4 regions of the Ensifer sp. SSB1 genome follow, and region 2 is predicted to be linked to each of the others. Evidence: riboswitches for the same ligand, from Rfam matches in the RefSeq annotation. Region 2 holds a riboswitch; each other region holds the start of a gene.

Region 1 (2,945 bases), on a different contig from region 2:
ATGTGGTCGTAGCCCGGTGCGATGTCCGTCGTCAGCGGTCCGAGCGTGTAGAACGGCGCTTCGCCGCAAACGGTGAGCTGCTTGTCCATGTTCTCCTTGATCTTGTGCATCGGGACGTGACCGGGGCCTTCGATCATCACCTGACAATCCTTGGCCCAGGCGATCTTTGTAAGTTCGCCCAGCGTTTCGAGTTCGGCGAATTGCGCGGCGTCGTTGGCGTCGGCGATCGAGCCCGGGCGCAGGCCGTCGCCGAGCGAGAAGGAGACGTCATAGGCGCGGCAGATGTCGCAGATCTCCTCGAAATGCTCGTAGAGGAAGCTTTCGCGGTGGTGGTGCAGACACCACTTGGCCATGATCGAGCCGCCGCGCGAAACGATGCCGGTGACGCGATCGACGGTGAGCGGGATGTAATGCAGGCGGACGCCGGCATGGATGGTGAAGTAGTCGACGCCCTGTTCGGCCTGCTCGATCAATGTGTCGCGATAGACTTCCCAGGTGAGGTTCTCGGCAATGCCGTTGACCTTTTCCAGAGCCTGGTAAAGTGGCACGGTGCCGATCGGAACCGGTGAATTCCGGATGATCCATTCGCGGATGTTGTGGATGTTGCGGCCGGTCGAGAGGTCCATGACCGTGTCGGCGCCCCAGCGGGTCGCCCAGACCATCTTCTCGACCTCTTCGGCCATAGACGAGGTGACGGCGGAGTTGCCGATATTGGCATTGATTTTCACCAGGAAGTTCCGTCCGATGATCATCGGTTCGGATTCCGGGTGGTTGATGTTGGCGGGCAGGATCGCCCGGCCGCTGGCAATTTCCTGGCGAACGAATTCCGGCGTTACATGGTCGGGGATGTGGGCGCCGAAGCTCTCGCCGTCGCGGACCTTCGCCCGCGCCGCCTCGCGGCCGAGATTTTCGCGGATGGCGACGAACTCCATTTCGGGCGTGATGATGCCGGCGCGGGCATAGGCAAGCTGGGTCACTGCGCGGCCAGCCGTTGCCTTCAGCGGTGCGTGCTGGAACGGGAAGGTCGGCGTCAGCCGGTCTCCGCTCACAAAGCCGTTGTCCTCCGGGCGGACGGTGCGTCCCTCATAGGTTTCCACATCGCCGCGGTCGACGATCCAGTTGCGGCGGAGCCGCGGCAGACCGTCCTCGATGCGGATCTCGGCGTCGTCGGCTGTGTAGTCGCCGGAGGAATCATAGACCGTGACCGGCGGCTCGCCCGAGGTCGGGTGCAGCGCGATCTCGCGCATCGGTACGCGGATATCCGGGTGAAGGATGCCCGGCTTGTGGATCTTGCGGGAGGCGGGAAGCGGGCCTTGCGTGACCGAGAGGGGAGTAGGTTTGGTGGCAATATTCATGACGAGGCTCCAAGTTGCGATTGGAGACCCAGTTCTGATGCCGGAAAGATGAAAGACGCTCCGCCAGATGCTGGACGCACGGAATCCTGGCTTCGATATCTGCACCGTCCCTACGCCAGTATGAACTGGATCAGGTTCAACGGGTCACTGCGCTATAGCCGGCAAGCCGACCATCCAGCAGAATCTCAGCCCCTTGCGGGACCCCCCTGGTGAATGCCTAGATCATAGCCATTGATCGGCCCGGGACGTCAAGCGCGAATTCGCCTGTCGATGAAGATGCACCTAATACGTGTGTTTGCGGAAGTGAGTTTGGCGCTAGCGGTCGGCCTTATCCGGTGCCGACCGCTCAGCGTAGTCGGCGCGGTTGATACCATGGCGCTGGAGCTTGTCGTAGAAGGTCTTGCGCGGAATTCCGAGCGCTTCGATCGTCGCCTTGACGTCGCCACGCTGGGTGCGCAGCGCCTCCTTCAGGATTTCCGCCTCATAGCGTTCGAGCCGTTCGGGTAGCGCAAATCCCGGCTGTTTGGCAGGCGCAATCGCTTGTCCGAGTGGGCCTTCGACACCAAGCGCCACCCGTTCGGCAAAGTGCGAGAGTTCGCGCACATTGCCGGGCCAGGCATGGGTCATCAGGTGCTGTTGCGCAGCCGGCGAGATCATGGGTACGTCGCGCCTGAAGCGCTCGGCTGCCCGGGTCAGGAAGTGCGAGAACAGCAGCGGGATATCGTCGCGGCGTTCGCGCAGAGGCGGGATCGATAGCGTCACGACATTCAATCTGAAGTAGAGATCTTCTCGGAAATCGCCGCGCTCAACCGGATTGCCGAGATCGATCTTGGCAGCAGCGATGACGCGGATATCGACCCGTCGCACCTGGTTGGTGCCGAGTGGCGTGATCTCGCGCGCTTCCAAAACACGCAGCATCTTCACCTGCGTTGCCGGCGGCATCGCCTCGATCTCGTCGAGAAACAACGTACCGCCGTTCGCATGCTCTATCCGGCCGATGCGCTTCTTCAAGGCGCCGGTAAAGGCGCCCTGTTCGTGGCCGAAGAGTTCGCTTTCGATCACCGTTTCCGGCAGCGCCCCGCAATTCAGCGCCACGAAGTTGCCGTTGCGGCGCCGGCTCCAGTTGTGGAGCAGGGTCGCGACCACTTCCTTGCCGCTGCCGGTTTCGCCGGCGACCAGCACGTCCACATCGGTATCGGCGATGTGCCGAATCGTCTGGCGCAAGCGTTCCATGACTGGCGTCTGGCCGATCAGCGGCAGGCTGTCTCCGGCTGCCTCCGCGGCCCGTTTCAGCGCGCGGTTTTCCATGACGAGCTTTCGCTTTTCGAGTGCACGTCGCACGCTCTGCACCAGCCGGTCGGCGGCAAAGGGTTTTGGGATGAAGTCGTAGACGCCGTCCTGCAGGGCCTGCACCGCCATCGGAATATCGCCATGGCCGGTGACCAGGATTACGGGCAGGTCCGCGTCGAAGGCCGCGATGCGCCGATAGAACGCCAAGCCGTCGATGCCCGGCATGCGGATATCGCTGACGACGATGCCGTCGAAATTTGCGTCGAGCGTCTCCAGCGCTTCGGCGGCGCTGGCAAACGA
Region 2 (2,945 bases):
CGTTCTCCAAGTCGAACAAGATCCTTCAGCATCGTCCGAAGTTCTGGCCAGGGCGGATCTTCGAGCTTCAGGTCGGGATCGTGCATAACGATTAAGCAATGAAGCTTTGCGGTAACTTCTGTCAGCGAAGAGGGGCGTGTGATCCACATAACCCGTCCGGATATCCCTGCTTGCTCCGCGAGCTCCTGTTCCAGAGCGACCGCCGCACTGTATCCCAATCGCTGGTCGGCGTCTTTCCATTGCTTCCTGCGTCGACGAAGTTCGGCTCGTGCCTCGGACAGCCGCTCCGCGTCCAGTTGATTAGCCAGTCGATTAATGCCGGGCAAGGACTGGACGACGATGGGCGGATCGTTTCCAGCAAGCTTCAGCTCGACCACCGGAAAGCCACCCGCGATTTCCAGCATTTCCGCTTCGACCTTTTGCCTAAGGCGCGTCGCTCGCACCCGCTGTTGATGGCAAGCGTACCACCGGGGCCACATTTCCCTTACAGGCGTGGGCCCGCTCGCTCGTCGCTGACCGCCGACTTCCGCGACCTGCGCGTTTAACACGCGTGAAGCAACAGGAAGCAGGTTTCTGCGGTCGATCAGACGGGGCATATTTTCTGCAGCGCCGCCCTGCGGATTTTCTTTTCCACGCATAATTGCAGGCATAGTTCTGCTATTCTCAGAATCAGCCATGATCCAAGCTCTCTAAAGCTAGATTTGGGTCTAGGCCGCTTGTGGTACCTCATACCAGAAACGGCGTGGAACTCGTAACAGGGATACGATAACGAGTAATGCAGTGCACTTCAATAGAAAATCGTATCGGTGTTACGAAATGATGCCGATTCAATGTAAGATGGCGCGCGCAGCGCTGGGTTGGGGCACACGGGATCTAGCGAAAAATGCCGGCGTGTCGCCCGATACAATCGCTAGACTAGAGCGCGGCGAGCGGCTTCGAGAGGCGACCATCGACGTCGTCCGATCGGCTTTTGAGAAAGCTGGTATAGAGTTCATCCCAGAAAACGGTGGCGGCGCCGGTGTCCGCTTTTCCAAACCAAGAGCCTAAATCAAAGGCAACGACGCGATCGAGATTCACGCTGAACCGTCTTAGTGTCGCATTGGAGCGACTTTGCGGCAGCGCCGCTGACCATACTTGTGGCAGCTGCGGACGTGGTGGGGAACACGGTGATGCAATGTTGATCGCCAATAGTTGACATCACCTCCCGCGCTCCCCTAGCTTCCTCCGTTGCCGAGGGGCGCACCTGACGGTGCTGAGACGGCGGCGAGCCAGACCCTTGAACCTGATCCGGATCATACCGGCGGAGGAACGGCAAGGGCCTATCTGGCACATCAGCCGCGTCTCCGCCGTTCATTTGGATCTCCGTCATTTGTTTTTGGGAGATCGTTGGTGCCTGCACAGAGTGTGGAATATTGCGAGGTAGGATTCCGAGAGACGAGCCAACCGATGCCTGGTCTTGATCATTCGGTTTCCTCGCTGATACTTGGAAGCACCCGGCATCTTGAGGGTACCTCTGCTCCCAGGTGGAACCAGCCATGACCGCTATCGCCGTTACCATCGCAGGCTCGGATTCAGGTGGTGGCGCCGGCGTCCAGGCGGATCTTAAGACGTTTTCGGCGCTTGGCGTCTATGGAGCCAGCGTGATTACCGCTGTCACGGCGCAGAACACCCGGGGTGTCACGGCTGTCGAGGATATCTCTCCGGCCGTCGTTGCTGCGCAGTTGGACGCCGTGTTTTCAGATCTCGCCGTTGGTGCAGTGAAAATCGGGATGGTGTCCCGCCAGGAGACCATTGCCGCGATCGCATCCGGCCTGAAGCGCTATCAACAGATGGCAGTCATCGATCCGGTGATGATTGCCACTTCCGGTGACGTCTTGTTGCGCGCGGATGCGATCGCGACGCTCAAGGAGGAGTTGCTGCCGCTTGGCCTCATCGTGACGCCGAACTTGCCCGAAGCGGCGTTGTTGACAGGACGCGCGATTGCGGAGAACGAGGCGGAAATGGCGCGTCAGGCGGAGATGCTTCTGAAGTATGGTGCGCGTGCAGTGCTGATGAAAGGCGGACATGCGAAGGGCGACGAGGCGGTGGATATCCTCTTTAGTGGGGATACACCGTTGCGCTTGGTGCGTCCGCGGGTCGAGACGAGGAACGATCATGGCACCGGCTGCACGCTGTCAGCCGCAATTGCCGCTGGTCTTGCTCGCCAGCAGACGCTTGAAGACGCGGTGGTGGCCGCCAAGACCTATCTGCATGAGGCGCTTGTTGCCGGCGCCGCTTTGAAAATCGGGCAGGGGCGGGGGCCGGTCCATCACTTTCATCGGTGGTGGGGGTCCAGCGGCGATTAATTCCATTCCCGGAGCCTTGTTCATGCTTAGCTTTAGGAAACTAGGCTATTGCATTGTTTAAAGGGCAACAGAATTCCCGGATCGGAAGCCGGAAGCTCGTCGCCTGCAAACACAAGATGAGTAACGGAGGACGCGCGTTTTGGTTCAGGCTACCGCGGCGCTGGCGTGAGCCGGCTGCTCTGCCTTGAGCAGTTTTCGGTAGAGCGCGACATGCTCGCGGCCACAGTCGACATGGCTCATCGGGCGCCTGAGGGTTGCCCGGAGGTTGTCCCAGGATCGCGGCGTACTCAGCACGTCTATAAGCCGATCGGCAAGGTCTTGTGCGCTGCCGGCCCGGAAATGGTAGCCGTCCAGGCGGTCGCGAACTTTCTCGGCCATGCCGCCGATATCTGAACACAGGATCGGTCGGCCGTGATGCAGGGCTTCCTGAATGACGACCGGGGAGTTCTCCCACCAGACCGACGGCATCACCACCCAATCAACCGAGCGCATTAGTCGCGGCATGTCCTGGTTCTGGTAGGCGCCGTAGAAGCGGACGCGGCGGCCGGCATCCTCGATCAGTTTCGCGACGCGGTCCTGATAGTCGGTCGGCTGGCGTTC
Region 3 (2,945 bases), on a different contig from region 2:
CACCAGCCCGAAGACGTCGGGCTGGAGCGTATCCTGATGGCCGATCACCTCTAGCTTGATCCAGTTCGTGCCGAAGACTTCGCGTGCCATCTTCGCCGTCAGTACCGCTTCCGATACCGAGTGGCAGCCGGCGGTATTCGGGAGCACATGCACGCCGAGAGACCGGATCAGTTCGAAGAAGGCGCCGCCCTGGCGGCCGCCGGCGGTTTCGCGGCGGAGCGAAACCGTGAGGATCTCGGTCGTAGACGCGCGAACCGCGTCTTCAAGGGCGGCCGGCGAGGGGTAGCGGGCGGTACCCAGAAGCAGGCGCGAGCGCAAATCCTGTCCATAAAGCGTCAGCATGTCTCAGCCTCCCTTCATCGGTGAGAGTATTTCGATCCGGTCGCGATCGCTCAGGGCATGGGCCGAGCGATCCGTCCGATGTACCAGCTCGCCGTTGACGGCGGTGGCAAGCCAATCGCCTTCAAAGTCGAGTGCGGCCAGAAGTTCGGCAAGGTTCGCGACTGCGAGGTCGTGATCCTCGCCGTTGACGATCAGTTTCATGCGGCATCTCCCTTCAGGTTCCGGGCAAGGGCAAGATCCGCCGCCTCCTCGGCCAGAGCTGGCGAGAGCAGGAAACCGTGGCGGTAAAGCCCGTTGAGCGTGATGGTGTTTCCAGCGCACATGACGCGCGGCAGGTTGTCGGCAAAGGCCGGCCGGACGCCGGTTCCGGTTTCGATGAGACGCGCTTCGCCAAAGGCCGGGTGCAGCGTGTAAGCGGCGTTCAGGAGTTCCATCAGTGAGCGGGCGGCAATCGGCCCGCCATCGTGGGTTTCGATCATGGTCGCCCCGCACATGAAGAGCCCATCGCCGCGCGGCACGATGTAGAGCGGGATGCGCGGATGGATGAGCCGAACCGGTCGCGACAGCTCTACTTCGCCTGTCTGCAGATAGAGCATCTCGCCGCGCACGCCGCGCAGGCCGGCAATGGCGCCGATCCGAGACGCGCCGCCACAGTCGGCGATCATATCGTGGCCGCTGCCGTCATCCGTCTCTTCGACGAAGGCAACGCCACGCTCGACCAGCTTTTGCCGCAGCAAGACAAGTGCCCGGCGAGGATCGATATGTGCTTCGCCGGGAAAGAACAGCGCCTGCTGGAAGCGCCCGGCAAGCGCCGGCTCCAGCCGCGCGATCGCCGCTGCGTCAAGCCATTCGAAGCCGGACGTGCGCGAAGCGAAGCGCTTGAGTTCGCCGGCATCTCGTGCCGGGGCGACGACCAGCGTGCCGTTGCGCGATACTTCGCCCGGAAGCGCCCGGTCCCACCAGTCGATGGCGCCGATGCCGCGCGTCAGTACCGCTTCCTCGGCACTTTCGCGCTCGCACCAGGGCGCCAGCATGCCGCCGGCAAACCAGGATGCTGCACCGCCGAAGTCCGCCTGCCGCTCCGCAACGGCAACTTCGACGCCGCGACCATTCAGTTCATGCGCCAAGGCCAGTCCGACGACACCGGCGCCTTTGATCAGGACGCGCATGGTCAATGCGCCCCACGGTGCGGAACCGGCCGCCGGCCCGAAAGAAGCAAAGTCGCGATGATGATACGCACTGCCGAGGCTCCATAGTTGGAGACCCAGTTCGCGCCGTAGGGGATGGAAGGACGCCTTGCCGCGATAGGCTCGCGCGAACGCGAATGCGGCAGCGATGTCTGCACCGTCCCTACGCCAGTATGAACTGGATCAGGTTCAACGGGTCACTGCGCCGCGGAAACCGCCTGGCAGAATCTCAGCCCCTTGCCGGGACACCCCTGGTGAATGCTTCAAACTGAACGGCTGGACCGGATTTTGTCAAGAGCCGCCGATGCGAGCATCACGCCGAGTGCCTCCAGCCAAAATTATCTATAAAAATTGGATGAGGCATAAGTTGCTGAGTCTCTGCGTTGTTGAGGCGGCTCGCGTCGATAGATCTGCAGATGAGTTGGGAGGAAAGCTCATTAGAGCAGGATGTTGCGAGTTCATTGCTGCTATCCCGAATTCAATTCACCGAGCGGAAAACGATGCCGTTTGTTGCCTTCATGTCACCTGCTGGATCGTGATATTGCATCCTTGGATTGCTTAATTGCGCACGTGACTACTTAAAAGTGGTTGCCCTAACCCGTCCTTGTGAAAATTATAGATAATTATGGATTCTATCTATTTTACTGGTTCGCGAACGGGGAAATGAACACACATGCTCGACGTAAACAGTTCGACCGAGTCGACTTCAGCCACCGCTAAAGCGACCGAGCCGCGTTGGATTCTGGCTGATGCAAAAAAAATCTATAATCTGCCGTTCAACGACCTCCTCTATCGCGCGCAGTCCGCCCATCGCGCCGCGTTCGACCCAACTCCATCCAGATGAGCCGCCTGCTGTCGATCAAGACCGGCGGCTGCGCGGAAGATTGCGGCTATTGCAGCCAGTCGGCGCATTACCCGACCGGGCTCAAGGCGTCGAAATTGATGGAAGTCGAGCGGGTTCTTGCGGAAGCGAGGAAGGCGAGGGATGGCGGCGCGACACGTTACTGCATGGGCGCCGCCTGGCGCAGCCCGAAGGAGCGTGACATGGAGGCGATCGTCGCCATGATCAGCGGCGTGCGGGCACTCGGCATGGAGACCTGCATGACGCTTGGCATGCTGACCCCGGAACAGTCCGAGCGGCTCGCCGACGCCGGGCTCGATTACTACAACCACAATGTCGATACGTCGGAGCGCTTCTACGGCGAAATCATCACCACCCGCAGCTTTGCCGACCGGCTGGAGACGCTCGCCAATGTCCGCGACGCCGGCATCAAGGTCTGTGCCGGTGGCATTCTCGGCATGGGCGAGACGGCAGACGACCGGATCTCGATGCTGGTAACGCTCGCCAATCTGCCGGTGCCGCCGGAAAGCGTGCCGATCAATATGCTGATCCCGATCCCGGGCTCGAAGCTTGCC
Region 4 (2,945 bases), on a different contig from region 2:
CCCAGGCCCGCCTCGGCATAGGCCTGCACCGTGTCGTAGCCGTCGAAATCCGGCGCCTGGTGCAGATAGCGGATGGTCGCCGACGGATGACGGAACACCTCGCCCGACTGCGCCTCTGCAAGCCCGGCGGCGATCTTCATCAGCGTCGACTTGCCCGAGCCGTTGCGCCCGACCAGGCAGATGCGGTCACCCGGCTCCACTTGCAGGTTCGCGCCGGCCAGAAGCGGCGTGCCGCCAAAGGTAAGGAAGATATCGTCGAGTTTCAGAATGGGAGGCGCCAAGGCTCAGGCTCCGGAAAGATCATAAGGGCGGGCAAGCACGATGGCGCGACCGCTCTTGAGAGTGAAGCGAAGGGGACCCTCCGCAACGTTGGAAACGGTTCGGGACGAGCCGAACGGCAGGGTGAAATCGTCGAGCGGATAGCGCGCATTGACGATCGAAAGGCCGGTAAGTTCGGTCAGACCTAGCACCGAGAAGAGGCAACCCTTCGGCAGGTCGAGCTCGAGCGGACCGGCAAGCAGCGGATAGGCCTCTTCCTCGCCCGAGGTCATCAGCACCGGAAGCCCACGCTCGGCAAGGGCGACAGCATGCAGCAGATGCATGAAGGCGTGGTCGCTGCGGGTGCCGCCGAGCGCGCCCGCGAAAATCAGCCGATCGGCGCCGCGCGATAGCGCTGCCTCAACCGCGATCTCGCCATCCGTCGCCGCCTTTGCCGCCGGATAGGGCTCGCGTGGAACGGAGGCGAACTCGGAAAGCAACGCGTCTTCGGTCGAATCGAAATCGCCGACCCAGACATCGGGTACGACGCCGAGCAAACGGGCATGGCGCATGCCGCCGTCAGCTGCAACGAAGCGGCTTCCGCTCAGCTGTCGTGTCAGCCGGTCGGTCAGCGAAAGGGCGCCGCCAAGCAGAATGGTGAAGGTCGATCGAGCCATGGCAAAGCCCATAGCGCAAAGGACCGCGGAAGGAAAACGAAGAAAACCGTTGGACGACCGGTTCTCGAAATTTTGCTGAAGCCGTCAGTGCCCTTCCGGCACCGGATCTGGAAACAGCATGCCGGCATAGATGCCCGGGGTCGAATCCGGAATCTCGAACGCACCGGCTACCCGCTCGTAGAACTTCGCCGGTCCGACGCCGCCGATGACTGCATAGCCATAGCCGGCCTCGCGCATCGCCGTCAGGCTGGCGATCAGCAGCGCCTCGCCAATCCCCTGGCCGCGCATGCCTTCATCGACGCCAGTCGGACCGAAGAAGCCGAGCGCGGTCACGTCGTGGCAGGCAAAGCCGACGATCTTTTCCTCGTGCACCGCGACATGCATGCGCGTCGGGGTGGAAGAGAAGGCCGCTTCCGCCTCGCCCGCCCAGCCGGCACCAAAGGTCTTCTCGATCCAGGAGACGACCAGGCGGCGCTCCGGCGCCATGGCACGGCGAATGCTGATACCCGCTCCAAGCCTCGACTGAGGCTGAGACGGCAGGGCGTAAAGTCGAACGAGCATATCTGGCATGGCGTTTCCTCCTCGCTGCAGTGGTGTAGCGCAGTTGGCGGCTTACGCAAATACGAGCCAATGCCCCGCTCCAAGGCGCCACTTTCGGCTCCCCCCAAACATCGCTTGCCATGGAACCAACGTGGCGGTAAATCTTTTGCCGCTCTAACGGGGTGCCTCCCGACCGCATAGCGGCCGGAGGCTGAGAGGCGTGCAACGCCAACCCGCGGAACCTGATCCGGCTCATACCGGCGGAGGGATTAGACGCGATCGGATCGATACGCCCTTTTCCCATGCAACAACGAACTTTGGGAGAGGTGCCTGCCATGTCCAATTTATCGCAACACAAACTGTTTAGCCGGCTAGCTCTGGCTGCTACCGCAAGTCTCGTCTTCGCCCACCATGCAACGGCAGCCGACAAGACGCTGACGGTCTATACCTATGAGAGCTTCATCACCGAATGGGGCCCGGGCGCCAAGGTGGCGGAAGCCTTCGAAAAGACCTGCGAGTGCAAGGTCAATTATGTCGGCGTCGCCGATGGTGTCGAATTGCTCACCCGCCTGAAGCTCGAAGGCGACGCCTCGAAGGCCGACATCGTGCTCGGCCTCGATACCAACCTCGTGGCGGAAGCCAAGGCGACCGGCTTCTTCGCGCCGCACGGCGTCGATGCCAAGGAGCTGAAGGTTCCGGGCGGCTTCTCCGACGATACCTTCCTTCCCTATGATTACGGCCACTTCGCCGTCGTCTACGATACCGAAACGTTGAAGACGCCACCGAAGAGTCTGAAGGAGCTCGTCGAAGGCGACCCGTCACAGAAGATCGTCATCGAGGACCCGCGCACCTCGACGCCGGGCCTCGGCCTGCTGCTCTGGGTCAAGGCCGTCTATGGCGACGAGGCCGGCGCTGCCTGGGCTAAGCTCAAGGACCGCGTTCTGACCGTCACTCCCGGCTGGTCGGAAGCGTACGGCCTCTTCACCAAGGGCGAAGCACCGATGGTGCTCTCCTACACCACCTCGCCGGCCTATCACATGGTCGCGGAAAACAACGAGCGCTACCAGGCGGCGGCCTTCTCCGAAGGCCACTACATCCAGATCGAAGTCGCCGGCATGACCAAGCATGCCAAGGAGCCGGACCTGGCAAAACAGTTCCTGAGCTTCATGACCGGGCCGGAGTTCCAGTCGATCATCCCGACGACCAACTGGATGATGCCGGTCGGCGTCACCAGCGAGCCGCTGCCGGATGCCTTCAACAAGCTGGTCAATCCGGAGAAGACCTTCCTGCTGCCGTCGGAAGAAGTCGCGAAGAACCGCAAGGCCTGGATCGACGAATGGCTTGCCGCCATGAGCAAGAGCTGAGGCCGGATTGTTCGCACTGCGCGAAAACCGCATGACTGTTGTCGCCGGGGCGCTCTGCCTCGGCGCCTTCCTGCTCTTCGTCGGCCTGGCGATCGCAGCCTTGCTC

What was found. A riboswitch is a leader RNA that binds a small molecule or an ion and turns the genes downstream of it on or off. The one in region 2 is predicted to bind thiamine pyrophosphate.
Region 1: it holds a riboswitch for thiamine pyrophosphate, as region 2 does, so the genes downstream of both, thiC (phosphomethylpyrimidine synthase ThiC) here and thiD (bifunctional hydroxymethylpyrimidine kinase/phosphomethylpyrimidine kinase) in region 2, are expected to answer to the same signal.
Region 3: it holds a riboswitch for thiamine pyrophosphate, as region 2 does, so the genes downstream of both, thiO (glycine oxidase ThiO) here and thiD (bifunctional hydroxymethylpyrimidine kinase/phosphomethylpyrimidine kinase) in region 2, are expected to answer to the same signal.
Region 4: it holds a riboswitch for thiamine pyrophosphate, as region 2 does, so the genes downstream of both, thiB (thiamine ABC transporter substrate binding subunit) here and thiD (bifunctional hydroxymethylpyrimidine kinase/phosphomethylpyrimidine kinase) in region 2, are expected to answer to the same signal.

What each region holds. Positions count from the first base shown of each region.
Region 1 covers NZ_JAEPRP010000021.1:33,672-36,616, reverse strand. Annotated here, with positions in the region: gene thiC (phosphomethylpyrimidine synthase ThiC) at 1-1,355, opposite strand, end outside; TPP riboswitch at 1,445-1,573, opposite strand; gene I8N66_RS07785 (sigma-54 dependent transcriptional regulator) at 1,671-2,945, opposite strand, start outside.
Region 2 covers NZ_JAEPRP010000204.1:8,655-11,599, forward strand. Annotated here, with positions in the region: gene I8N66_RS32445 (hypothetical protein) at 1-677, opposite strand, end outside; gene I8N66_RS32450 (helix-turn-helix transcriptional regulator) at 817-1,047, shown strand; TPP riboswitch at 1,224-1,326, shown strand; gene thiD (bifunctional hydroxymethylpyrimidine kinase/phosphomethylpyrimidine kinase) at 1,536-2,345, shown strand; partial or broken gene I8N66_RS32460 (glycosyltransferase family 4 protein) at 2,490-2,945, opposite strand, start outside.
Region 3 covers NZ_JAEPRP010000045.1:16,839-19,783, forward strand. Annotated here, with positions in the region: gene I8N66_RS13595 (thiazole synthase) at 1-342, opposite strand, end outside; gene thiS (sulfur carrier protein ThiS) at 346-543, opposite strand; gene thiO (glycine oxidase ThiO) at 540-1,511, opposite strand; TPP riboswitch at 1,672-1,792, opposite strand; partial or broken gene bioB (biotin synthase BioB) at 2,203-2,945, shown strand, end outside.
Region 4 covers NZ_JAEPRP010000003.1:39,991-42,935, reverse strand. Annotated here, with positions in the region: gene I8N66_RS01140 (ABC-F family ATP-binding cassette domain-containing protein) at 1-281, opposite strand, end outside; gene I8N66_RS01135 (thiamine diphosphokinase) at 285-935, opposite strand; gene I8N66_RS01130 (GNAT family N-acetyltransferase) at 1,020-1,505, opposite strand; TPP riboswitch at 1,644-1,761, shown strand; gene thiB (thiamine ABC transporter substrate binding subunit) at 1,811-2,839, shown strand; gene thiP (thiamine/thiamine pyrophosphate ABC transporter permease ThiP) at 2,847-2,945, shown strand, end outside.